One region of the Fictibacillus sp. EA-CB0309 genome, then DNA from elsewhere that is predicted to be linked to it. Evidence: riboswitches for the same ligand, from Rfam matches in the RefSeq annotation. Region 1 holds a riboswitch; each other region holds the start of a gene.
The links. A riboswitch is a leader RNA that binds a small molecule or an ion and turns the genes downstream of it on or off. The one in region 1 is predicted to bind S-adenosylmethionine.
Positions count from the first base shown of each region.

Region 2: it holds a riboswitch for S-adenosylmethionine, as region 1 does, so the genes downstream of both, ACEWFH_RS16320 (LVIVD repeat-containing protein) here and ACEWFH_RS02105 (acyl-CoA dehydrogenase family protein) in region 1, are expected to answer to the same signal.
Region 3: it holds a riboswitch for S-adenosylmethionine, as region 1 does, so the genes downstream of both, mtnK (S-methyl-5-thioribose kinase) here and ACEWFH_RS02105 (acyl-CoA dehydrogenase family protein) in region 1, are expected to answer to the same signal.
Region 4: it holds a riboswitch for S-adenosylmethionine, as region 1 does, so the genes downstream of both, metK (methionine adenosyltransferase) here and ACEWFH_RS02105 (acyl-CoA dehydrogenase family protein) in region 1, are expected to answer to the same signal.

Region 1 covers NZ_CP169271.1:345,844-351,903, forward strand. The annotation lists gene ACEWFH_RS02095 (oxalate decarboxylase family bicupin) at 1-850, opposite strand, end outside; gene ACEWFH_RS02100 (DUF817 domain-containing protein) at 980-1,762, opposite strand; gene ACEWFH_RS02105 (acyl-CoA dehydrogenase family protein) at 1,889-3,046, opposite strand; SAM riboswitch class I at 3,331-3,441, opposite strand; SAM riboswitch class I at 3,596-3,699, shown strand; partial or broken gene ACEWFH_RS02110 (LLM class flavin-dependent oxidoreductase) at 3,779-5,206, shown strand; gene ACEWFH_RS02115 (MetQ/NlpA family ABC transporter substrate-binding protein) at 5,357-6,043, shown strand.
Region 2 covers NZ_CP169271.1:2,920,410-2,926,152, reverse strand. The annotation lists gene ACEWFH_RS16335 (alpha/beta hydrolase family protein) at 147-959, shown strand; SAM riboswitch class I at 1,000-1,116, shown strand; gene ACEWFH_RS16330 (MetQ/NlpA family ABC transporter substrate-binding protein) at 1,244-2,068, shown strand; gene ACEWFH_RS16325 (hypothetical protein) at 2,102-2,281, shown strand; SAM riboswitch class I at 2,451-2,565, shown strand; gene ACEWFH_RS16320 (LVIVD repeat-containing protein) at 2,674-4,056, shown strand; gene modA (molybdate ABC transporter substrate-binding protein) at 4,239-5,027, shown strand; partial or broken gene modB (molybdate ABC transporter permease subunit) at 5,028-5,683, shown strand; gene ACEWFH_RS16305 (bacitracin ABC transporter ATP-binding protein) at 5,727-5,743, opposite strand, start outside.
Region 3 covers NZ_CP169271.1:2,615,736-2,621,795, reverse strand. The annotation lists gene ACEWFH_RS14625 (sugar ABC transporter ATP-binding protein) at 1-113, opposite strand, end outside; gene ACEWFH_RS14620 (sugar ABC transporter substrate-binding protein) at 113-1,228, opposite strand; partial or broken gene mtnA (S-methyl-5-thioribose-1-phosphate isomerase) at 1,242-2,294, opposite strand; partial or broken gene mtnK (S-methyl-5-thioribose kinase) at 2,298-3,514, opposite strand; SAM riboswitch class I at 3,601-3,767, opposite strand; gene ACEWFH_RS14605 (carbon-nitrogen family hydrolase) at 3,872-4,654, opposite strand; partial or broken gene ACEWFH_RS14600 (aminotransferase class I/II-fold pyridoxal phosphate-dependent enzyme) at 4,761-5,925, shown strand; gene ACEWFH_RS14595 (hypothetical protein) at 6,012-6,060, shown strand, end outside.
Region 4 covers NZ_CP169271.1:1,274,099-1,280,158, forward strand. The annotation lists partial or broken gene pckA (phosphoenolpyruvate carboxykinase (ATP)) at 1-1,351, opposite strand, end outside; SAM riboswitch class I at 1,614-1,744, shown strand; gene metK (methionine adenosyltransferase) at 1,906-3,111, shown strand; gene ACEWFH_RS07080 (glycosyltransferase family 4 protein) at 3,465-4,622, opposite strand; gene ACEWFH_RS07085 (phosphatase PAP2 family protein) at 4,638-4,943, opposite strand; gene ACEWFH_RS07090 (hypothetical protein) at 4,916-5,188, opposite strand; gene ACEWFH_RS07095 (VOC family protein) at 5,397-5,768, shown strand; gene ACEWFH_RS07100 (gamma carbonic anhydrase) at 5,758-6,060, opposite strand, start outside.

The DNA of each region.
Region 1 (6,060 bases):
AATGCAGCTCTCTCATACCGCCAGGTTTTATTTCTACTAAAGCAGCAGCAATTCTCTGTGAGATTGGGAAGTTGGTAGAATCTACGATACGAACGGTACCTCCGGGTGTAACGATCGGTTTCTGAGCCATTAAACGGTGAGTGAAGCTTAACGGGACAGTTCCATATGGATCGGGTACGGCTTGTGTTTCAATCGGACCCGGAACGGTAGACTGATAAATATAACGTTGTTCAGTCGGGATGTTAGCAAATGCGCTCTCGGGTATACCGAAGTTTGCTGAAAGAACTTCTTTCGGTGTATGTGCAAACCAATCTGAAATAGAAAATGTACTAAGATCTGAAAAATTTCCATCATCGAATACGAGTAAAAACTCACAGCCTTCTTCAAGTCCTTGAATCGAATGAGGAATGCCAGGAGGGAAGTACCAAAGATCGCCTTCACCAACATCCGCGATAAAATTCCTGCCGTTTTGATCAACCGAAGTAATGCGAGCACGACCTAATATCATATAAGCCCATTCCGCTTCTTGGTGCCAATGCAGTTCCCTCACACCTCCAGGAGTCAAACGCATATTCACACCAGCAAGGGTTTTAGCAATGGGAAGCTCGCGAACGGTAATTTCTCTAGACCAGCCACCATGATTTAACTGCATGTGGGTGTCAGAATAAGAAAATCGTAAGTTCGGAATGGTTCCTGCATCTGTTACAGGAGGGACTAGCATGTCTGGATTTTGTATGTCACGCATAATGTCGCGAGGTCCTAAGTCGGTCGCACCCGCACCATCACTGCGAATCGGCTGAGGAATCTGCATTTGTCTTCGTTGCTGTTGATGTTTAATGTTATTATCCATACGATGAGCTCCTCTCAATAAGAAGGTTCAGACGTCATCTCTGTATTCTTATGGAGAGGACATCTTTAACATGCAGATTTCTTGAGAAGGAGCTTAACAAAGAAAAAACACCTGAAAGCTTCCGCCAGCTTAAAGGTGTTTTGTATGTGTAAAAATATCGTCTTGGTGGCTTTTAATGCGTTTTAATTGTGCAACGATAATGATACTGATGATCACGAGCAAGAACCAGGAGCTGATCTTACCAATATGAACGAGTGACCAAGAAGCTTCCTGATTGGGATACTGCCAGGCTCCAAGAAATGTTGTAATGTTTTCTGCGATCCAGATAAAAAATCCAATCAACAGAAAAGAAAGAAGGATCGGCATTTTATAAACACGTTCGTTGATCGTATAATGAACAACTGTCTTATAAAAGATAGGAAATAAAAGCAAAATCAGAACCCATCTAGCATCGAACAAGTAATGATGGGTAAAAAAGTTTAAATAAATCAGTACACAAATTCCAAAAGAAAAGAGAGGATTCGGCCAACCCTTAATCTGAAGATCTAACCTCCGCCAGCTCTGACAAATATAGCTTGCAACACTAGCATACATAAAACCGCTGTAAAGAGGTACTCCGTAAATTTTAGAATATGCCTCTTCAGGATAGCTCCAAGACCCCATATGAACTTTAAATAATTCTAGAGCCAGACCGATTAAGTGAAAGACACAGATGACTTTTAATTCATCTATCGTTTCAAGTTTCGTTACGATCATCGCAACCTGTGTTAAGAGACAAAGAAGGAGTATGAAATCGTATCGAGGGATGAACGGAATGCTGACGAATTTTGAAAGAGCTAACGCACCAAAGATGATGACTGGAAAGATGCAAGAAAGTGCTTGTAAATAAGTGAATTGAAGAAGCGCCCTCATGAGTAAACCACCTTTTGTGAATTGATTAATATGGAAATATATTGTATCCATAATAACCTATGGTGATCTAAAACTCATCATACAAAAAAATATTGAGTTTATCATGAATCTGTCAGTTGACTTCTTTTATTTAAGCGCTGCATCCGCTAACGAATAGACGATGGCATCATCTGTTGGCGGATTATGAAGACCGGCTCTTACATCTCGGAAGTGCCGCTGAAGCGGATTTTGCACAGAAAGACTTCTAGCACCAACGATTCTCATCGCGAGATCAACAACTCTATTTGCGCTGTTTGTTACAGAGTGCTTAACAGCAGCGAGTTCGGTACCTAGATTATGACGTTGTTCAGGGTGGTTTACCCATTTTTCAGCAACGGCGTGAAGGATCGTTCTTGCTTGAAATAACTCAAGTTCTATCTTGCCAATCTTTCTTCTCACTTCTGGTACTTCTGAGATAGGTCCTGATAAGGTGTTAGGGCTATACTCTGATGCAAATTCAATCGCGTAATTCCGCGCTCCTCTTGCGATGCCTAGGTATACAGCAGGAACTTGAAGATACCAGCCTTTAGGAATAATGTTCTTCCCGTCTTCTATGACAAGAAGATTTTCCTCGGGTACATAAACGTCTTTTAAAAGGAGATCATCACTTTTTGTTCCTCTCATAGAGATGCTGTCCCATGTTTCTTTTACAAAAACCCCTTTTTCCCGATGATTCACTAAGAAAAATCCTTTATGGTTGGTTTCAGAAATGGTAGCAGTAATGACCGAGAAATCAAGGGCTTCTGCCATAGAAGTAAAAGCTTTGCTTCCGTTTATCAGCCATCCGTCTGCTTTCTTAACTGCTGTTGTAGTAGGAATACCCCCTCGAGACGGACTTCCTGTCGCACGCTCTGTTTGTGCCAAATTAATGAGTGCTTTTTGTTCAACAATTTTCCGGCTAAGATCAGCGAACGCGTTTCCATTCCAATGACGATTTTCTGCCGCCTCTAAAAGAGTACCCAAATGCCACCCAAGAGAAAGGGCAGTAGGTGCATCTCCCTCAGCTAAGTGCTCTTGTATAGTTAAGAATTCAACTAGATTTAACCCTTTACCACCATATTCTTGTGGAATGGTAAGAGAAAGAAAGTCATGTTTCTTAAGATCTTGAAAGTTTTCATAAGGAAAAACGCCTTCTCGATCTACAAATTCTGCCCGTTTCTTGAAAACTTCTTTTAGTGCTAGTGCGGTATTTATCGCTTCTTCAAAACTATCTTTTTGGATGGTTTTTCTCAAAGGTATGCTCATGGTTCCCTCCTATAGTTTTTTCAGTAAGTTGTTTATGTCTGGATGGTTCTTAAAAACTTCATTGTCTTGTTGGTTGGAGTGTAAGGTGCGAGACTCCTGCGGGACGAGTGGGCAGGTGAGACACTTACCGGTGCGAAGCGCGAAGTGGCTCACCGCACGCCCCGCGGAAAGCGAAGCAACCTGAAACGGAAACCAACCGCCCACAAAGACTGCAAAGGATAAACAAACAAAAAAGCCCTCTTTCAAAGACGAAAGAGGACGTAGATTCCATGTGCTAACACGCTCTCTCATCTATCAGACATTCAAAAACATCTGCTGGAATTAGCACCTTTCTTTTAATAAAAGCGGTTGCTGCAGGATCGTAGGACCAGTTCCTCCCTGACTCTTGATAAGATACAATATTTAATTATTAGTCACCACTATAGAGGATAAAGCAAACCGCTGTCAACTAAAAACTGATTGTTAAGAAAATTATTTTATTTCTCTAAATTCCATTGACAGGCTATTTGTATTCCTGTATATTTCGTTACTAAATTGAATATCATCGATTTCTTATCGAGAGAGGTGGAGGGACTGGCCCTTTGAAGCCTCGGCAACAACTATTTTTAGTACTGTGCCAATTCCAGCAAGCGCAATGGCTTGAAAGATAAGAGGAGACCTATACGTATGTTTATTTCACGTATTTTTAAACCTCTTCTTAATTTTGAAGAGGTTTTTTTATTTTCTCTTGGGATGGGTACAAAAAAATTCTATGTAACGGAGGAAACAATTTTGAGTAAAGAAATATTGTTTAACGCGTTTGAGATGACAAGTGCTATGCATAATTCTCATGGCCTTTGGAAGCACCCGGAGAACAAGAGACATAGAAACTATAAGGATCTGGATTATTGGATTGAATACGCAAAACTTCTAGAGAAAGGAAAGTTTGATGCTGTGTTTTTTGCAGATGTACTTGGCATATATGACGTGTATAAAAAAGCAAGCATCCTTCGGTCCGTGATGGACTGCAAGTGCCGCTGAATGATCCAGCGCTTCTTATATCTGCAATGGCGAGTGTTACAGAAAATCTATCTTTTGCGGTTACGGTTAGTACTACGTATGAACAGCCTTTTGGCAACGCGAGACGCTTTTCTACTCTTGATCACTTAACAAAAGGCCGGATTGCTTGGAATGTGGTCACGTCTTACTTACCGAATGCTGCGAGGAATTTTGGTTTGGAGAATATGATCAAACATGATGAGAGGTACAACATCGCTGATGAATATTTAGAGGTGTCATACAAGCTTTGGGAAAACAGCTGGGAAGATGATGCTTTTATTGAGGACCATGAAACCAATACGCTTGTTGATCCTGAGAAAGTTCATGAGATCAATCACGAAGGACAATATTTCAAAGTTGAAGGACCGCATTTAAGCGAACCATCACTGCAAAGAACGCCAGTCATCTATCAAGCAGGAACATCAGAGCGGGGGCGAGATTTCGCAGCAAAGCATGCAGAGTGCATCTTCGTAGGCGGCCCTACACCACAAAGAATCCGCTATTATGCGGACGACATCCGAGAGCGGGCAAAAAACATGGACGGAACCCAGAAAACATCAAAATCTTTTCATTCTTAAACGTGGTGGTCGGAGTAACAACTGAGGAAGCAGAAGAAAAGTTTAAAGCATATGCAAGCGTTTGGAGTGCCGATGCTGCAAAAGCACAATACGGCGCAAGCGGCTATGATATTGCTGAATATGAAGGGTTAGATCCTGACCTTCCTTTTGGATACAACAAATCAACAGAAGGCGGACATTATAAAGCAGCTATGCTTACAACCGATGCGCCTAAACCGCTCACGGTAGGAGAAGTCTTAAATCGTTTTGAGTCACCGGACAGAGGAAGTTTTATCGTCGGCAACCCAGAAGAAGTAGCAGATGGCATCCAAGCGCAGTTTGAAGAGTCTGGAGTGGATGGGTTCAACCTAAATCATCTTGTAACACCAGGCGATTTAGAATCTTTTGTGGAGTTGGTTGTACCCGTTCTTCAAGAGAGAGGACTTTACAAAAAGATTACAAAAAAGGTACGCTCCGAGAAAAATTATTTTCTCAAGGGGAGCCTCTATTGCCAAAAGACCATCCGGCGGCAAAATTCAGACGAGCTTCTGCGGAAAGTAAATAATTAGAAGAGTGGGGAGAGAGACAAATTGAAGAGATATCCATTAATTTTAATTGTAGCGATCTTGATTAGCGTACTGCTAACGGGTTGTGGTGCATCAGGAGAAGATGAAAAAAGGAAATTACATTAGGTGCCACCGTTCCATACAGTGACATGCTTGAAAAAGGGGTAAAACCTTATCTTGAGAAAAAGGGATACACCGTTGAAGTAAAAGAATTCAATGATTATGTACAACCAAATATTTCATTGAAAAGCGGATCATTGGACGCAAACCTTTTTCAGCATAAAGTTTATATGGACGCATTTGGAGCAGAGAATAATATGAAACTCGCTTCTGTGATTACAGTGCCCACTGCACCGATCGGCATTTACTCAAAGAAATACAAATCATTAGATGAAATAAAGCCTGGAAGCACGGTTACCTTAGCGAATGATCCAACTAACTTAGCGAGAGGATTGACCGTACTAAGAGATAACGGCTTAATTGAGATTGATGGTTCTGCAAATCCTTTAAAAGTATCTGAAAAAGACGTTACAAAAAATCCAAAGAACCTTAAATTTCAACCCGTAGAAGCTGCACAAACACCTCGAACGCTAGACTCGGTAGATTTGGCAGCAGTAAACGGAAACTTTGCCCTCTCTTCAGGACTGGACCTGAAGGATGCCCTTGTTAAAGACAAACTGCCTGAGGAAATCATTAATCGAATCGTTGTGCTAGAAAAAGATAAGAATTCGAAGCTCGCTAAAGATCTTAAAGCTGCAGTAGAATCAGATGACTTTAGAAAAGTCATACAGAGTGAATTTGAAGAGTTTCATAAGCCGGAATGGATGAGTAAATAAATAGATAAAATATCTTG
Region 2 (5,743 bases), 1.3 Mb from region 1:
GTTAGTTGTGGTTTTGTCGAATGGCCTTTATTTTGCGATTTAGACTTAATTGAGGATCAAAACGACTTAATTTTTTCATTTTAGACTTAATTGGTTCACATTTAGACTTAATTTGTACCTCATAAAAGTAAAAAGGAGTGGGTGAGATGGACTTAACGGGATGTATACAGTGGAAAGGGAAGAAATTAGCTCACACCATACATTATCCAGCGGGATTTAAGGGTGGCACCGAAAAGTTTCCGCTCATTATCATCTGTCACGGATTTACGAGTACACGAATCGGAGTGGATCGTTTATTTGTAAAAACCGCTCAAGCATTGGTGCAACTTGGATTTGCCGTTTTGCGATTTGACTATGCCGGCTGTGGTGAAAGCGATGGGGAATATGGGGATAACGAATTTGCGTGTTTTATTGACCAGACGAAAAGAGTAATTTCATATGGCAGCAAGCTTCCGAACGTGGATAGGGATTCACTAACGCTAATTGGTCATAGTCTAGGCGGGGCGGTTGCGGCTTGTACAGCGGCTGAGGATGATCGCGTCGGGAATGTTGTCCTATGGTCGGCGGTAGGAAATCCCTTTGAAGATATTAAGGAGATTGTCGGATATAACGGAGAACATGCGGTAATCGATCATTTAGGATACGCCATCACGGAAGATTTTCTCTTGTCGCTCCAAGCTTTCGCGCCTATTGAGGAAATTCGGAATTATGATGGCAACGTACTCTTGATCCATGGTACGGCAGACCCCGTGATTTCATCAGGTTATTGCAGAAATTATTTTGATGAAGCAGTGGCTCGAAAAGTTGGGAGCAGTAAGATGGTTCTTGTTGAAGGCGCGAATCATACGTTTTCTTCCATAGCTCACTTTGATCAGCTGATCACGGCCACTTCTGATTGGCTTTTGAAGCATGCAGCACATGGGTTTCAGAATAATTTGAAAAAAGTGTTTGACATGTAATGGAATTCCTGTAATAATACAAAGTAATTTGATAGGAATACTCTTATTAAGAGCAGGTGGAGGGAATTAGCCCTATGAAGCCCGGCAACCATTCGTACTGAATCGCCAGTATGGAAACGGTGCTAAATCTAACAGTGGTCACGCTGAGAGATGAGAGGAAATCGGATCTATTTTTCGAGAAGCCTTCTGTCTCTTTTATGAGCTCAGAAGGCTTTTTGCATGCTGCCTCTTGTAGAGTTTTTATCAAAGAAAAAATAGAAAAATAGGGAATAGGGGAGAAAGAAATGAAAAGAATAATTCAAGTTTTACTCGCGAGTTTGGCAGTGTTTGTATTAGCAGCTTGTGGATCATCAGCAACAAGCGGCGGGGAGAAAACAGAAAAGCTGGTAGTTGGGGCATCGAACGTACCGCATGCTGAGATTTTAGAAGAAGCTAAGCCACTTTTAAAAGAAAAAGGCGTTGATCTAGAAATCGTTACATTCCAAGACTACATCTTGCCGAATAAGTCACTTTATGAAAAAGAAATCGATGCGAACTACTTTCAGCACATTCCATATTTGACACAGCAAGTGAAAGACAACCCGAAGTACAAGTTTGAAAATGCTGGTGCGGTTCACCTTGAGCCGATGGGAGTTTATTCGAAGAGACATAAGTCATTGAAGGATCTTCCGGATGGCGCGAAAGTAATCTTAAGTAACTCGGTTGCTGAGCATGGACGTATTCTTTCCATCTTTGAAGCAGAAGGGCTGATCAAGCTTAAAGAAGGAAAAGGCTATGAAGCACAGCTTAGCGATATTGTAGAAAATCCGAAGAATCTTGAGTTTGTGGCAGACATCGATCCAGGTCTATTAACAAAAGCGTATGAGCACGATGAAGGAGACGCAATTGTTATCAACACAAACTTCGCGATTGATGCAGATCTAAACCCGAAAGAAGATTCTATCGCACTAGAAGGATCTGAATCACCATTTGCGAACATCATCACGGTTCGTGAAGGAGACAAAGACAAAAAAGCGATCAAAACATTGCTAGAAGTGCTTCACTCAAAAGAAATCACAGACTTTATTGACAAAGAGTACAAAGGTTCTGTGCTTGCTGTGACAGAGTAAAATTAGATTAATTACGTCTTGTTTTCGAGGTGAATGAAACTGGGAATCTTATCTGACCGTGTAAACGAGCGCAGGGAAAGAATCATTACTTTTATTCTTGCTGCCGCTAAATTAGAGTATCAGTTAAACGATAAGGATTATTACCACAGACTGCCTCTAGCCAAATTAGAGCAAGAATATAAGGAACTTAAGGAACTGCAGAAAAAGTTATAGTAAGTGAACTTAGAGCAGCCGTATATCGACTGCTCTTTTTTTATGGGTGATGATAGGTTGCTTGAAGCAAGAAATTTCACCAATTAGGTCATCCAAAAGTTTATTTGAGAAAAATATATTGACATTACATGAAATTCCTGTAATAATACATAGTAATTTGATAGGAATACTCTTATTAAGAGCAGGTGGAGGGAATTAGCCCTATGAAACCCGGCAACCATTCTTACTGAATAGCCAGTAGGAAAACGGTGCTAAATCTAACAGCGAACGCTGAGAGATGAGAGGAAATCGGATTTTTTTCGGAAGCCTTCTGTCTCTTTTATGAGTTCAGAAGGCTTTTTGTATTCTGCCTCTTGTAGAGTTTCTATCAAAAAATCTAAGGAGGAATTATTTTGAAAAGAAAATTTTTGTTAAGTACAGCGCTAGTCACGGGGTTAACGGTTTCGTCTATCTTACCAGTTACATATGCGCACGATGAACTGGGAGACATCAACATTGAAAAAGGTCAGCGTAACCCTGATGAGATCAATTCTGTTCCGGTGACAGAAGGAAGTAAGAACTTAAGGTATTTGCACGAAGCAGCAGCTGTCCCTTTGAAAGAAATTAGAGAAGGTGTCAAAAACAGTACAGCCGACGTGTATGCACATAAAGGATTTGCTTACACAGGGACACATACTTCTGGAGGAGGAAACGGCGGGGTTCGTGTGTTTGACTTAAAAGACCCATCCAACCCTAAAGAGGTTGCTGTTTTCGCAGATCAAGACATTCCTGGAACTTGGCAGGAAAAAGTAATCGTTAAAACGGTAAACACAAAATCTTTTAAAGGAGATTTAGCTGTTGTATCTGTTCAGCAACTAAATAATAAAAATCCGGATTCCAAAGGTGGGTTTCTTTTATACGACGTAACCAATCCATATGAACCTAAGAAATTAGGGTTCTATGAAGTAACAAAGAAAACAAGAGGAACACATGAATTATATTTAACGACGCAAGGGGAACGTGTACTGGTTCTCGCAGCGAATCCATACGCTGATTACTATTCTCATGGAAAAGAGAAGGACTTCCAGCTTGTTGATGTGACGAATCCAGCTGAGCCTAAGAAGCTTTACGAATTTGATCCTCGCTCACTGCCAGAAGTGAGTGAAGACTTTGACGGATACAACTGGAACGCGCCAGACGGCAAGAAGCGACCGGTATTCAACCATAGCGCTTATGCGGATGAAACAGGAAAAACAGCCTTCCTTTCTTTCTGGGACCTTGGAACAATCATTTTAGATATCTCCGACCCTGAAAACGTAAAATATGAGGGAAGAACAACATTTGCTTCTGATCAACAAGGTTCTGCACACTCGGCTGCACTTGCAAAAGGCGGCACGGTACTTGTTGAAACAAGAGAGGTATATGCGCCAATTAAGCCAGGTTACGAGCAATCGTATGGTTACACAAGAATCTTTGACATTAAGGATAAAACAAATCCAAAACTTTTAAGTGAGTTCAAAACAGATCTGACAGAAGATATTTCAGAAGATCCGAATAAGCAAGTCACGTTTGGTAAGACTGTTCATGATCCAAAAGTACAAGGAAATACATTGTACCTTTCTCACTATGCAGGCGGAGTGAGAGCCGTTGATATCACAAACCCGAGTAAACCTGTTCAGATCGGGAAATATGTTCCTGCTAATGCGAACATTTGGGGAGTTTTCGTAGATCAAAACTATGTACTCGCATCTGACATGGGAACAGGTTTAAAAGTTTTACAGAAAAATAATAAGTAAATAAAGTTTACTCTCGGTGACAGAGTAAGGTTGGAGGTTGTTCGTAAAGTAGAAAATACTTTTCGGACAGCCTTTTTCGTTTTACTTTCAAATGCCACAGGTCAACTCTCTAAAATAGGATTCATTTAAACTATTTTGTTATAATCAGAGGTAATGATCTTGCTTAGGAAGGAAGAAAAATGTTGAAAAAGTGGTTTTATGTGTTTTTCTGTATGGTTTTACTTACTATTATCCTTTCAAGCTGCGGGCAAAAAGAGCGGAAACATAGTGTCAAATCAGATGAAAAGATCGAACTTACCATCTCAGCAGCTTCAAGTTTACAGGATGTACTCACTGAAATGAAAACCCTATATGAAAAAGAACATCCGAACATAAAGATTACATATAACTTTGGAGCGTCAGGAGCACTGCAGCAACAAATTGCACAAGGTGCACCCGTGGACCTCTTTTTCTCTGCTGCAGAAGATAAATATGATTTGCTTATAAAAGAGGGATTCATCGATAAGAACACGGGAACGGATCTTGTTAGGAACGAATTGGTGCTAATTGTTTCTACCAACTCGAATAAAAAAGGGTTTGAGGATTTACCGAAAACCGACAGAATCTCAATCGGTACACCAGAGTCTGTGCCAGCTGGAACGTACGCGAAAGAAACACTTGAAAACCTAAATCTATGGAACGAGATCGAAAAGAAAGTTGTCTTTGCCAAAGATGTTCGCCAAGTGCTTACATATGTAGAAACAGGGAATGTGGACGCGGGAATCGTTTACAAAACAGACGCCATAATCTCGGATAAAGTAAGAATTGCAGCAACCGCAAACGAACAAACTCATTCACCCATTGTCTATCCGGTCGGTGTGATTAAAAACAGTTCACACCAAAAAGAGGCCAAGCAGTTTTATGAATTCCTGAAAAAAGAGGAGTCAATCAAAACATTTGAAGAGTACGGATTTAAGCGGGTAGGAAAATAGATGGTTATCGACTTTTGGTCACCAGTCAAACTGTCGTTAGGAATTGCACTGGTTGCGGCAATTCTCGTAATCGGTACAGGCTTGTTTTTTGGACGGGTGATGGCTCATAAGAAATTCAAAGGGAAATCAGTTGTTGAAACGTTCTTTTTATTGCCATTAGTGCTGCCGCCAACGGTTGTCGGTTTTCTTTTAATTGTACTATTCGGAAGAGAGGGTCCTGGCGGGCAACTCATTGAATGGTTATTTCACCAGCCGATCATGTTTACATGGTGGGCCGCTGTGATTGCGTCTTCGGTTGTTGCCTTTCCGCTCATGTATCAATCGGCAAAAGCTGGTTTCGAGTCCATTGACGGAGATATCGAAAATGCGGCACGAGTAGATGGCGCGAATGAATGGCATGTTTTTATGAGGATATCCATTCCTTTAGCACTTAGGGCGATTATATCCGGTAGCATCTTAAGTTTTGCACGAGCATTGGGTGAGTTTGGTGCAACACTAATGTTCGCGGGGAATATTCCTGAAAAACGCAAACGGTATCCACCGCGATCTACATGGCGATTGACTCCGGAAATATGGATCTCGCCTGGATGTGGGTAGCGAGTGTTGTTGGGATTTCCTTCTTGATGTTAATTGCTGTTAATCGAGTAAGGGCTTGATGGTGAATACAAACTAAAAAAAGAACCACAATTGGGTTCTTTTTTAGTATCTGGGTGTAG
Region 3 (6,060 bases), 1.6 Mb from region 1:
TTCGCTCCTAAAAGAGCATGGACCTCACCGCTAGTTACGGTAAAGTCCACTCCTTTTAGTACAGTTTGATCACCAAACGACTTTTGTATAGAAGTTAATGAAAGTATAGTCATTATTGATTCGCCTTCTTTAAGTTATCCATCCAAGGTGAAGTGCCAGCTTCCGATTTACCCCAACCTTCTACGTACTTACCGATCTCATCCATGGATACTTTAGAATTCGGAAGATCTTCTTTTTCAACAAGATGAGGCTGAACGCTATAGATTTGAGGAGTTTCTTCTCCAGCTACCTTTTGGTACAGAAAACGAACTTGCAGCTTCCCGACATCAGCAGGGTCAGTTGCTGCAGTTGACACCCATGGGCTGTTTTCTTCTTGCATCAATTGAAGATCTTCATCACTTAAATCGATTCCGTACACTTTAATCTCATCGCGGCCAGCTTGCTGAATCGCACGAGTTACACCTTTTGCGAATTCGTCCCATGGCGCAAATACCGCATCGATATCACCCTTGTTCGGATATTTTTGAAGAAGGGCTTCCATCTGAGATTGTGTATCAAGAGCTGTGTTCTGCGTCGCCGTACCAAAACGTGCGATTTCTTTTATAGAAGGATAGCGTTTCTTAAATGCCTCATACATTACGTTTCTTCGTTCCATCGGTGTAAAACCACCAACCCACACATAAACGATCTCACCTTTTCCGTTCAAATCTTGCGCCATCGATCTGAGAGCGTTCCAAGAGAGGCTATAGTCATCCTGGTCGATGACGGTAACACCTGGAATGTTGATGTCACTATCAAACGCGACAACTGGAATGCCTGCTTTAACCGCTTTCTTAACACTCGGAGCAATCGCATCGGCACGACCATGGTCAATTAAGATGCCATCCACTTGTTGGTTCACGGCAGTTTCTACATAAGCAGCCATTTTTGAAAGGTCGTTGTCGGCGTTGTAGATTTGAACCTCACCACCAAATTCTTCAACCTGTTTCTTCACACCGCTAATATATTGAGAAGAGAATGTGCCGATCGAAAATTGATTGATGGATGCAATCTTTAAAGGCTTCTGAAGCTGTTTTGGAACTTCACTCGATGTTGCTGCAGACTTCGTTTCTTTAGATTTTGATTCAGTTGCTGATGCTGGTTTTGTTTCCGTTTTATTCGTAAGCGCATCTTGTTCACTTGTGCAGCCTGTTAAAAGAGAGAGGCTGTTAAGAATGCTGTTGCTAATACTTTATATGGTTTCACTTCTGTTCCTCCTTAAGTGTCGATAGTGCCTCACTGTAATTTCCTCTGATGATGCCTTTTTCCGTAATGATTGCTGAAATGTATTCCGCTGGCGTTACGTCAAAAGCGGGGTTGAATACTTTTATCCCTTCAGGAGCGATACGGACACCGTTTAGATGTGTAACTTCTTCTTCCGGACGTTCTTCGATTGGAATGTCGTCACCGCTTGCTGTTCCAAGATCTAAGGTAGAGAGGGGACAGGCAACATAAAGGGAATGTTAAGAGCTTTCGCTTGAAGAGCAAGACCGAACGTACCAATTTTATTTGCCGTATCTCCATTTGCCGCCACGCGGTCACAGCCTACGATTACAGCTTTAATGTTTTTGTTTTCAAAGTATGTGCCGCCATGTTATCGGTAATCAGCGTCACATCGATATCATTTGCTTGAAGTTCCCAAGCCGTTAAACGAGCTCCCTGCAGAACAGGTCGAGTTTCGTTAGCGTAGACAAATAGATCCCAACCTTTTTCTTTAGCAAGATGAAACGGAGCTAAAGCTGTACCGTATTTGCTTGTAGCGATAGCGCCAGCGTTACAAATCGTCATTACCGCATCCCCATTTTGCAGAAGGGACAAGGCATATTCACCGATTTTGCGGCACGTATTTTCATCTTCTTCTTGAATGGAGAGGGCTTCTGTTTCAATTCTTTTTTCGCATCTTCAACTGTTGCTGCATCTTGAGCTACCTCGACGACACGATCGATCGCCCAAAATAAATTAACAGCAGTAGGACGAGAAGAAGCAAGATAGTCTCTTTGTGTCTGCAGTTTAGATAAAAACTGCGAAAGGTTATTTTCTTTTTCTGTATTACTCCAAAGCGCAAGTCCGAAAGCGGCAGCTATACCGATCGCAGGAGCTCCGCGAACTTTAAGTTTTGAAATCGCATCCCATACATGTTCAATGGTCGTCACATTCAAATAAACGGTGTGATGGGGAAGTTGTTGTTGATCCAATATAAGCAGGTGGTCACCTCTGTAACGAACAGAAGGAACCCATTTTTCAGCTACAGTCATTCTCTATGCACCTCTAATCCAGTCAGTCAATTCTGTGATGTTTGAAATTTTTCTTTGGTTTTTAATAAGGGTACTTCCAAGCTCTAATGCTTTTTTCTTATAAAACAGCTCAACCTCTTTTTGCGCAATGGAGTCAAGATCTGCAACGTGTGCAAGACCGATTGTTCTTCGGATGATTTCACAGCCCGCATAACCGATTGCTTCATGGAACGTTTTTTGTAGGAAATTATCTAGAACGCCTTCTGTTTTTGCAAAAGGATCAGTCGCTTTCTCATCCCACAGCTGTGTGAACGTTTCACTGTACGTATTCCACGTCTTCTCGATCGTTTGTAAAAGGTAAGACTGTAAAGATTCACGATTAAAAGGCTCTTTCGCATGCGCGTTCTGTGAAAGATGGTTAAGCGCAAGATTCGCAATAAAGTGAGCAATATCAAAACCAGCAGGTCCGTAGAAAGCAAACTCAGGATCAATTACTTTTACAGAGTTTTCTTTTACAAAGATACTGCCTGTATGAAGATCGCCGTGAAGCAGGATCTCAGCTTTTGTTAAGAACGCAAATCGCAGTTGAGCCACTTCTTTAAGCAGTTCTTTGTCGTTCCAAATCTTATCGACTTCATTCTGCAGTTCAGCAGGAAAGTCGTTCGTATCGTGATTAAAAAACGGATCTGTAAACACTAAGTCTTCTGTAATCTTGCAAAGTTCAGGGTTCGAAAAACGCCCAACTTGTTCTTTTTCTCAAATGGATGCAGATAAAAGTCACTAGAATAAAAAGCTGTTTTAGCAGCAAATGTTCCAATATCCTCAGCCAAGGTAGGGTATGTTTGCCCTTCAATGAGTCCTTTACGAAGGATCACATGGTCAGACAAATCTTCCATCACCGTAACAGCTAATGTCGGATCAGAATAATAAACCTTGGGAACAAGGTGTGGAACGGATTCTGCTTCTTTTAAGAGGGCCTCACTTTCAATTCTTGCTCGGTCTAGCGTAAGAGGCCAGCTTTCACCAACCACTTTTGCATATGGAAGTGCTTGTTTAACAATCAATGCTTTTTTTGAATCTGGATTTTCGATATGAAATACAAGATTGAGATTGCCATCGCCAATTTCTTTTACAGACAAGGTGTTTTGTTCAGCTTCATCAAAAAATTCTAAAGTTTTCACAACATCAAGTACAGTCAACTCGCTTAACGGTTCATATGTAGGTTTTACTTGTACGCTCATTTTTTGTTCCCCCGGAATGTTTTTACAAATAAAAAGAGCCTCTTTTCATATAAGAAAAGAGGCTCGGAATGTTAGTTCTCCCGCGCCTCTTATCTTAGCAAAACATGTTGTTTTGCCGGAATTAACACCGTGCCATACGCTGAAATCATATCAGCGGCTCCCCGTATAATGCGGGCGCCCCATCTCACAATGGTATTACGGTCGGTTGCTGGGTTTCATCGGGCCATATCCCTCCACCTGCTCTTGATAAGAGACCAAATTATTCGTTTTTGTAAGGCGTGTTAATATTCACGCAATTCATAATCGTTATACTACAACGTAGAAGTAAGGTCTGTCAACACAAAATTTTAGAAAAAATTAGTAAAGATCGATTCGTCTATCGTTAAATACGGGTACCTTCAAACGGACCTCGTCTACTAAACTCGGAGAAATATCTGCTGTAAGAATCTCTTCGTTAAGGGAAGATCCCTCAGCGATAATATCTCCCCAAGGATCGATAATCATGGATTGTCCAGCAAACGTGTTATTCGGATCTTTCCCAACACGGTTACAAGCGACAACATAACATTGATTCTCAATAGCACGTGCAATAAGAAGTGCTCTCCAGTGTGTTTGTCTTTGAATCGGCCATTGTGCCGGAACGAATAGTATCTTTGCTCCATTTACAAATGGCGTACGAATCCACTCGGGAAAACGTATGTCATAACAGATCGCAGCAGTTGAAAGATTGCCGTCAATTGTAAACATACTAATGTTTATTCCAGGTGAGATGTATTTCTCTTCTTCCATAAGCGTGATCAGATGAGCTTTTGAATAAGTGCCGATATGCTCTCCGTTTCGGTTGAAGGTAAGTGATGTATTGTATACAGCGTTACCGTCACGATACGCGACAGATCCGCCTACAACATTGATGTTAAGCTCTTTCGATAGTTTGCTTAACCATTTTTTCGCACGATTCCCATTGTAATCACTGATCTCATCTAAGCGAGTTAAGTCATATCCAGTATCCCAAAGTTCTGGCAGTATAATCGTATCAGGATGATGCTCACTTACCGCTTCACGTATTTTATTTTCGATATGTTTATAATTTTTATCTGGATTGCCAAACTGAACATCTACTTGTATACAGGCAATTTTCATAACAGGACCCCCATCGTATAAAAAAGTCTTTACAGAATTTCTTTAAGCGTATAACATAACTGATTAGAATTTCAAGAACATTCAAATTAGACTGGAAGTGATGGAGATGAAACGTTTTGAGCAGGCAGAAGTAATGGGGAAGTTGCCAGAGCAATTTTTCGCAAAGCTTGTAAAAAAAGTATCTCACTATGTAGAACAAGGATATGACGTTATTAATCTTGGACAGGAAACCCCGATCAGCCCACGCCTCAACATATTGTTGAAGCTCTAAAAGAAGGTGCTGACAGACCTGAATTTCATAAATATTCACCGTTTCGCGGACATGGGTTTTTGAAACAGGCTGCTGCAGATTTTTATAAACGAGAATATGGTGTGACGCTAGACCCTGAGAAAGAAGTAGCTGTTCTTTTTGGGGGGAAAGTTGGTTTAGTAGAGTTATCGCAGTGCTATTTAAACCCAGGGGATGTTGCGCTCGTTCCGGACCCAGGATATCCAGACTATTGGTCAGGTGTAGCGATGGCAGGTGCTAAAATGGAGACGATGCCGCTTCGCCAAGAAAACGATTTTTACCCCGTTATGATGAACTTTCTGATTCAGTGCTCGATGAAGCGAAACTTATGTTTTTAAATTACCCGAATAACCCGACAGCTGGAGTAGGCAGTGAAGCATTTTTTGAAGAGACGATCGAAATAGCAAAAAAACATGATATTTTGGTTTGTCATGACTTCGCGTATGGTGCGATCGGATTTGATGGGGATAAACCTATTAGCTTTTTACAAGTTGAAGGAGCAAAGGATGTAGGAATCGAAATTTATACGCTTTCTAAAACGTACAACATGGCAGGATGGCGCGTTGGGTTTGCTGTCGGCAACGAATCTGTTATCGAATCTATTAATCTGCTGCAAGACCATTTTTATGTGAGCTTGTTTGGAGCGGTGCAGCATGCGGCAGCAGAAGCGCTGAATGGATCACAGGAATGTGTGGATGAATTAGTGAAAACTTACGAAAGGCGCCGTAATGCGTTCATCGGCCGTTTGAATGAAAACGGATGGAACGTGGAAGCACCAAAAGGATCGTTCTTCTGCTGGCTTCCGGTTCCAGAAGGATACACATCAGAAACATTCGCAGATTACTTGCTGGAAAAAGCACATGTTGTAGTCGCACCAGGAATCGGATTCGGAAGTGAAGGCGACAAATATGTCCGAGCAGGTCTTTTGACATCAGAAGAACGTTTGATTGAAGCGGCAGATCGAATCACTAAGCTGTTTTAAAAATTTTTTAGAGAAGAATCATTTCTAAAGAATGTTTTAGAGTCGTTTTTTTAAATACCACTTTGACGAGTTGATTGTAGTGTAAGGTGGGAGACTCCTGCGGGACAGGCGGGCAGGTGAGACACTTAAAAGTGA
Region 4 (6,060 bases), 930 kb from region 1:
GCTGCCTGCACCATTGCACGTGTGTGTCCTAAGTTCATACGGCTTCCAACACCGTACTCTCCGCCTGACCAGCCTGTGTTAACAAGGTATACTTGCACATTGTGCTGATCGATTTTCTTTCCAAGCATTTCAGCGTAAACTGTAGCCGGTAATGGAAGGAAAGGTGCTCCAAAGCAAGTTGAGAACGTTGCTTGTGGTGATGTTACACCTCTTTCAGTTCCAGCAAGTTTACTTGTGTATCCAGACAAGAAATGGTACATCGCTTGTTCCTTAGTTAGTTTGCTGATTGGAGGCAATACTCCGAATGCATCAGCCGTTAAGAAGATGATCGTGTTCGGATGACCTGCAACACTTGGTTGAATGATATTTGGAATAGCATCTACTGGATAGGCTGCTCGTGTATTTTCTGTTAATGTGGAGTCCTTGTAATCAGCTACTCTTGAATCTGGATCGATCATTACGTTTTCTAGTACGCTTCCAAAACGGATCGCGTTCCAGATTTGCGGTTCTTTTTCTTTAGATAGATCGATTGTTTTTGCGTAACATCCGCCTTCTATATTGAAGACTCCAGTGTTAGCCCAGCCGTGCTCATCATCCCCGATCAAACGGCGGTTTGGATCAGCGGAAAGTGTAGTTTTTCCAGTTCCAGAAAGACCGAAGAAAAGTGCAACGTCCCCTTCGTTGCCAACGTTTGCTGAACAATGCATGGAAAGAATCCCTTTTTCAGGAAGCATATAGTTCATAACAGAGAATACGGATTTTTTAATTTCACCAGCATATTCTGTTCCACCGATAAGTACGATGCGTCTTTCAAAGGATATGATGATAAATGTTTCAGAGTTTGTTCCATCTTCTGCTGGATTTGCTTGGAATCCAGGTGCTGAAACAACCGTGAACTGTGATTCGTGAGCAGCTAGCTCATCTTGGTTCGGGCGTACAAACATTTGATGAGCAAACAAGTTATGCCAAGCGTACTCGTTAATAACTTGAATTGGAAGGCGATACTCGCGGTCTGCACCAGCAAATCCTTTAAATAGGAATAATTCTTCTTTGCTGCCTAAGTATTGAAGCACTTTTTTGTATAATTTATCAAAGTTTTCAGGTGAAAAAGGTTTATTTACCTTTCCCCAGTCAATTGATTCTTTAACGGAGGCGTCTTCAACGATAAATTTATCCTCAGGGGAACGGCCTGTGTATTTCCCGTAGTAGCTTGAAGAGCTCCTGTGGATGTCAGGATGCCTTCTTTACGCTTAAGAGATTTTTCTACTAAAACCGGAACAGGTAAGTTCTGGTGAGTTGTTTCACGGGTCACAAGTTCATTTAAGGTTGTCGTAAATTCCAAAGTATTCATATCAGACAGTACCATCCTTTATCCTAGAGTGATATATTCGAAAATTAGTATAACACATTAAATTAAATAATGTATACTATTTTATGAAAGTGCATCAAAAAAGTTCGTACTTCACAAAAAAAGATCATAATTCATGAGTATTATCCGTCATATTAAAAACGCTTTCAATAATAACGTCTCAACGTCATAAACTTATTGATATTCCTAGTGTTTTCTATTGACATAGGTGTACCGTTGCGCTATCATATTCCGAGAACGGCTACTCTTATTCTGAGTAGGTGGAGGGACAGGCCCTATGAAACCCAGCAACCGACATGAAAGTGGTGAATGACGATCCACTCGAAATGAAAAGGTGCTAACCTGCAAGGTGAAAATAACCTTGGACAATAAGAGGTTGAAGGCATTTGGATTTATAAACCTTTTCCCTCGTGAATGTATGTGAAACAGGGAAGGGCTTTTTTATGCCTTTTTCAGGTTAAGAACATAAACTGTGCAAAATAGATAAGAATAAAGTACCGTATCATACTGAAAGCAGTTAAAGGGAGGATATTAACTTGTCCAAAAAAGTTAGTCGTCGTTTATTTACATCTGAATCCGTTACAGAAGGACATCCAGATAAAATCTGTGACCAGATCTCAGATGCGATTCTAGATGAAATTTTAGCTAATGATGCCAATGCTCGTGTAGCATGTGAAACATCTGTAACAACAGGTCTAGTACTTGTTGCAGGTGAGATCACAACTTCTACTTATGTAGACATCCCAAAAGTTGTACGTGAGACAATTAAAGAAATCGGTTATGACCGTGCGAAATATGGTTTCGATTCTGAAACGTGTGCAGTATTAACTTCTATCGATGAGCAATCTGCCGATATCGCAATGGGTGTTGACCAAGCTCTTGAAGCAAGAGAAGGTTCTATGACAGATGCTGAGATCGAAGCAATCGGTGCAGGGGACCAAGGTCTTATGTTCGGATTTGCTTGTAACGAAACAGAAGAGCTTATGCCTCTTCCAATCTCACTCGCTCATAAATTATCTCGTCGCCTTACGGAAGTTCGTAAGACTGAAGAGATTCCTTACTTGCGTCCAGATGGAAAAACTCAAGTTACAGTTGAATATGATGAGAACGACAAACCAGTTCGTATCGATACAATCGTAATCTCTACTCAGCATCACCCGGAAAACACGCTTGAAGAAATTCAAAGAGACGTTAAAGAAAAAGTAATCAAGCCAGTTGTTCCTGCTGAGTTAATCGATGAGAACACAAAATACTTCATCAACCCAACAGGCCGTTTCGTAATCGGTGGACCTCAAGGTGACGCTGGTCTTACGGGACGTAAGATCATCGTTGATACTTACGGTGGATATGCTCGTCACGGTGGCGGTGCATTCTCTGGTAAGGATGCTACAAAAGTTGACCGTTCTGCTGCATACGCTGCTCGTTATGTTGCGAAGAACATCGTTGCATCTGGTCTTGCTGACAAAGTTGAAGTTCAGCTTGCGTATGCAATCGGTGTTGCTCAACCAGTATCAATCGCTGTAAACACATTTGAAACAGGTAAAGTTTCTGAAGAAGTTCTTGTAGAACTAGTTCGCAACAACTTCGATCTTCGTCCGGCTGGAATCATCAAGATGCTTGATCTTCGCCGTCCGATCTACAAGCAAACTGCTGCATATGGTCATTTTGGCCGTACAGATGTTGAGCTTCCTTGGGAGAAAACAGATAAAGCAGAAGAGCTTAAGAAACAAGCTAATATTTAATGGTATGTAAAAACAGACTTCCTCTTGGGAGTCTGTTTCTTTTTAAATTAGGTGAAGCATCACGAATGTGAAATTACTAAAATTATCGTGAATATATTTAATTTAATGTGAAATTAATTGGTCCTTCCTTAATTGAAATCATTAAAAAATGGAATTTGTTCCTTAAAAAACATGGATGTTACAGGTGTTCATTTCAGGATTACAACTATTTTATAACAAACAAAAAAGGATTTACTCCGTGAAAATGAGTCAATCCTCTTCTAAAAAGCCTTCAATTATTTAAAATATCTCTGGATCTCAGTAATAAGACCAAAACTCCCCCAACCACATTCTTTTTCTTCAACATGCCGTTTTTATGCAATAATGGTTTTGCTTTTGTTCTTCTTGTATGCAACTTCCTCATAATGCATCAAAAGGTTTCCAAAAATGGCTGACCAAGATTGAGTTAACGCATAATGCCTTGCTTTTAATTTCATAGATTGTAAGAGCATGGGGTCATCCAACAAGGATACTGCATTTTGAATAAACGATTCTGCACTTCCAGCCTCGCAAATTCTACCTGTAAGGCCATCTTGAACGATTTCTTTTACCCCGCCACGATCGGATACGATTGCAGGCAATCCAGATGCCGCTGCTTCAAGAACTACATTGCCGAATGTTTCTGTTGAAGAAGGAAATACAAAAAGGTCTGCTGCAGAATATACACGTGCAAGCTCTTCTCCAGATAGATAACCTGAACAAGTTACATTAGAATATTTCTTTTCCCATTGATCTACCATGTATCTGCTTGGGCCGTCGCCAACAATGAGCCAGTGAACATTTTCTCTTAATGATTGAGGTAATTTACTTATCATTTCATATAGAATCTCTAAATCTTTTTCAGGTGCCAGCCTGCCGACATACAAAAAGATATATTTCTCTGAGATGTTATATTTTTCTCGAACGAGAGAGTCATGATTATGAGGTGTGAACATGTCACAGTCAACTCCTCTTGACCATATTTCAACATTTGTAAAACTTTTACTGTACAGAATTTGCCTCGTTTCTTTACTTGGAACAAAGATTTTTTCAAAAGGTCTATGAAACCATTGAAGGTAACGCCAAAGTAAGGGTGATAGAAATTCAAGATGATAGCATGCAAGGTAGCGGTCAAAATGTGTGTGATAAGAGGCGGCCATGGGAATGTTTTCTTTCTTGCCGTAACGCATTCCGAATAGACCGATATTAAAAGGAGTAGCAACATGAAGGAGGTCAGGGTTAAATTTATTTAGTTCACTATTCAGCGCACGCAATTGGGGAATGGCAAGCCTGCACTCGGGGTATAGAAAGAGTGGCAGGCTTTTCATTGCATAATAGTGATCACATTCCATTTTGGGGATCTCATCTAATGAGGGCATGATGACTTTATATTCAACATCATTTTTTACCAAGTAATCAGTTAATCTTTTTAAAGTCCGTGCAACACCATTAATTTGAGGATAGAACGTATCTGAAAAGAGAGCGAGCTTCATTTTCTTCATCTCCTTTTATAAGAAGTAAGGTAAGATAAAGCTTTTTACTAAAAACAAAGAAAAGAAGCTGGAACTGATGCCTAAAACCATTCCCGCAAGTACATCAGAAGGATAATGCAGACCTAAGTACATGCGAGAAATGGCTACTAAAAGGGCAGCGATCAATAAAAATATACCTATGAACGGATTTAATAAAATCAAAGGTGTAACGATCGAAAAAATAGCTGTAGTGTGACCAGACGGAAATGAATGATCCTTTAATGGGTTGTTGCCGATGTTCGTATCCGGAAGACTTAAATAGGGTCGCTTTCTAGGATACATTTTTTAGAGATGGCAACCGGAATGTGGCTGATCATCAATGAAAGCATACAAACGATGCCCCAAGATTTTAAATGCATAGGGAGAAATAACGATAACAGAATACTCGTTGATATGGTAGCTGTTGCACCACCAAGATGCGTCCACAAGTGAAAGAAATGGTCCATTGAATTCCTGTGCAGTCTTCCGTTAACGAGGCGGAAAAATGAACACTCTTTTTCATAAAGCCAATCAATTACTTTTGTCATGAATATCCCCCTAACTTTTCTATTTTGTTCGTTAATTTAATCATAAAAGGCAATTGTAAGGGGAACATGAAGACAGTATAAATATATTATTAAAATACATTTATATAGCCACCTTGAGCTTTCTCAATACAATAAAAACTAAAATTGATTTTAGGTTGTGTTAAAATTATGGGCAAATCATCAAAAAAGAAGTTGAGGTGAAAGATATATGTATTCTGGAATACACCATGTCTCTTTGTTAGTAACGGATATAAATAAATCCAAGCATTTTTACGAATCGATATTGGGTTTTGAACAAAACAAAAAACGCCCTTCGTTTGATTTTCCGGGCGTCTGGTATGATATTGGCGACACGCAGCTTCACTTAATTGTTCATTCTAAAGGGAAGGCTAGAAGAGACACTACTGAGATTGATAGCAGAGACGGTCACTTTGCGGTCAGAGTTACAGATATGGACAAGCTGTTAGAAACTTTAGATATACATAAGATTCCTTATGTAAATAAGCCAACTAATAAAACAGATTGGCACCAAGTTTTTGTGAGTGATCCTGACGGTAACTTGATTGAGTTTAACGTTTAGTCTGTAATGACTTATAATATTGGCCCTTCTCGTAATATTCACGGCGGATTCGATCCATATCCGCGATATCTTCTTCTGTTAATTCTCTAATGACCTTAGCAGGTCTTCCGAAAGCAAGTGAGTTCGGTGGGATCTTTTTACCTGGGGGCACGAGGCTTCCTGCGCCGATAAAGGCTCCTTCACCTATATGTGCACCATCTAGAACGAGTGAACCCATACCGATCAGTGCGTTTTCTTCAATCGTACAGCTGTGCAGAATGACACTATGCCCAACGGTTACCCCATCCTTTAA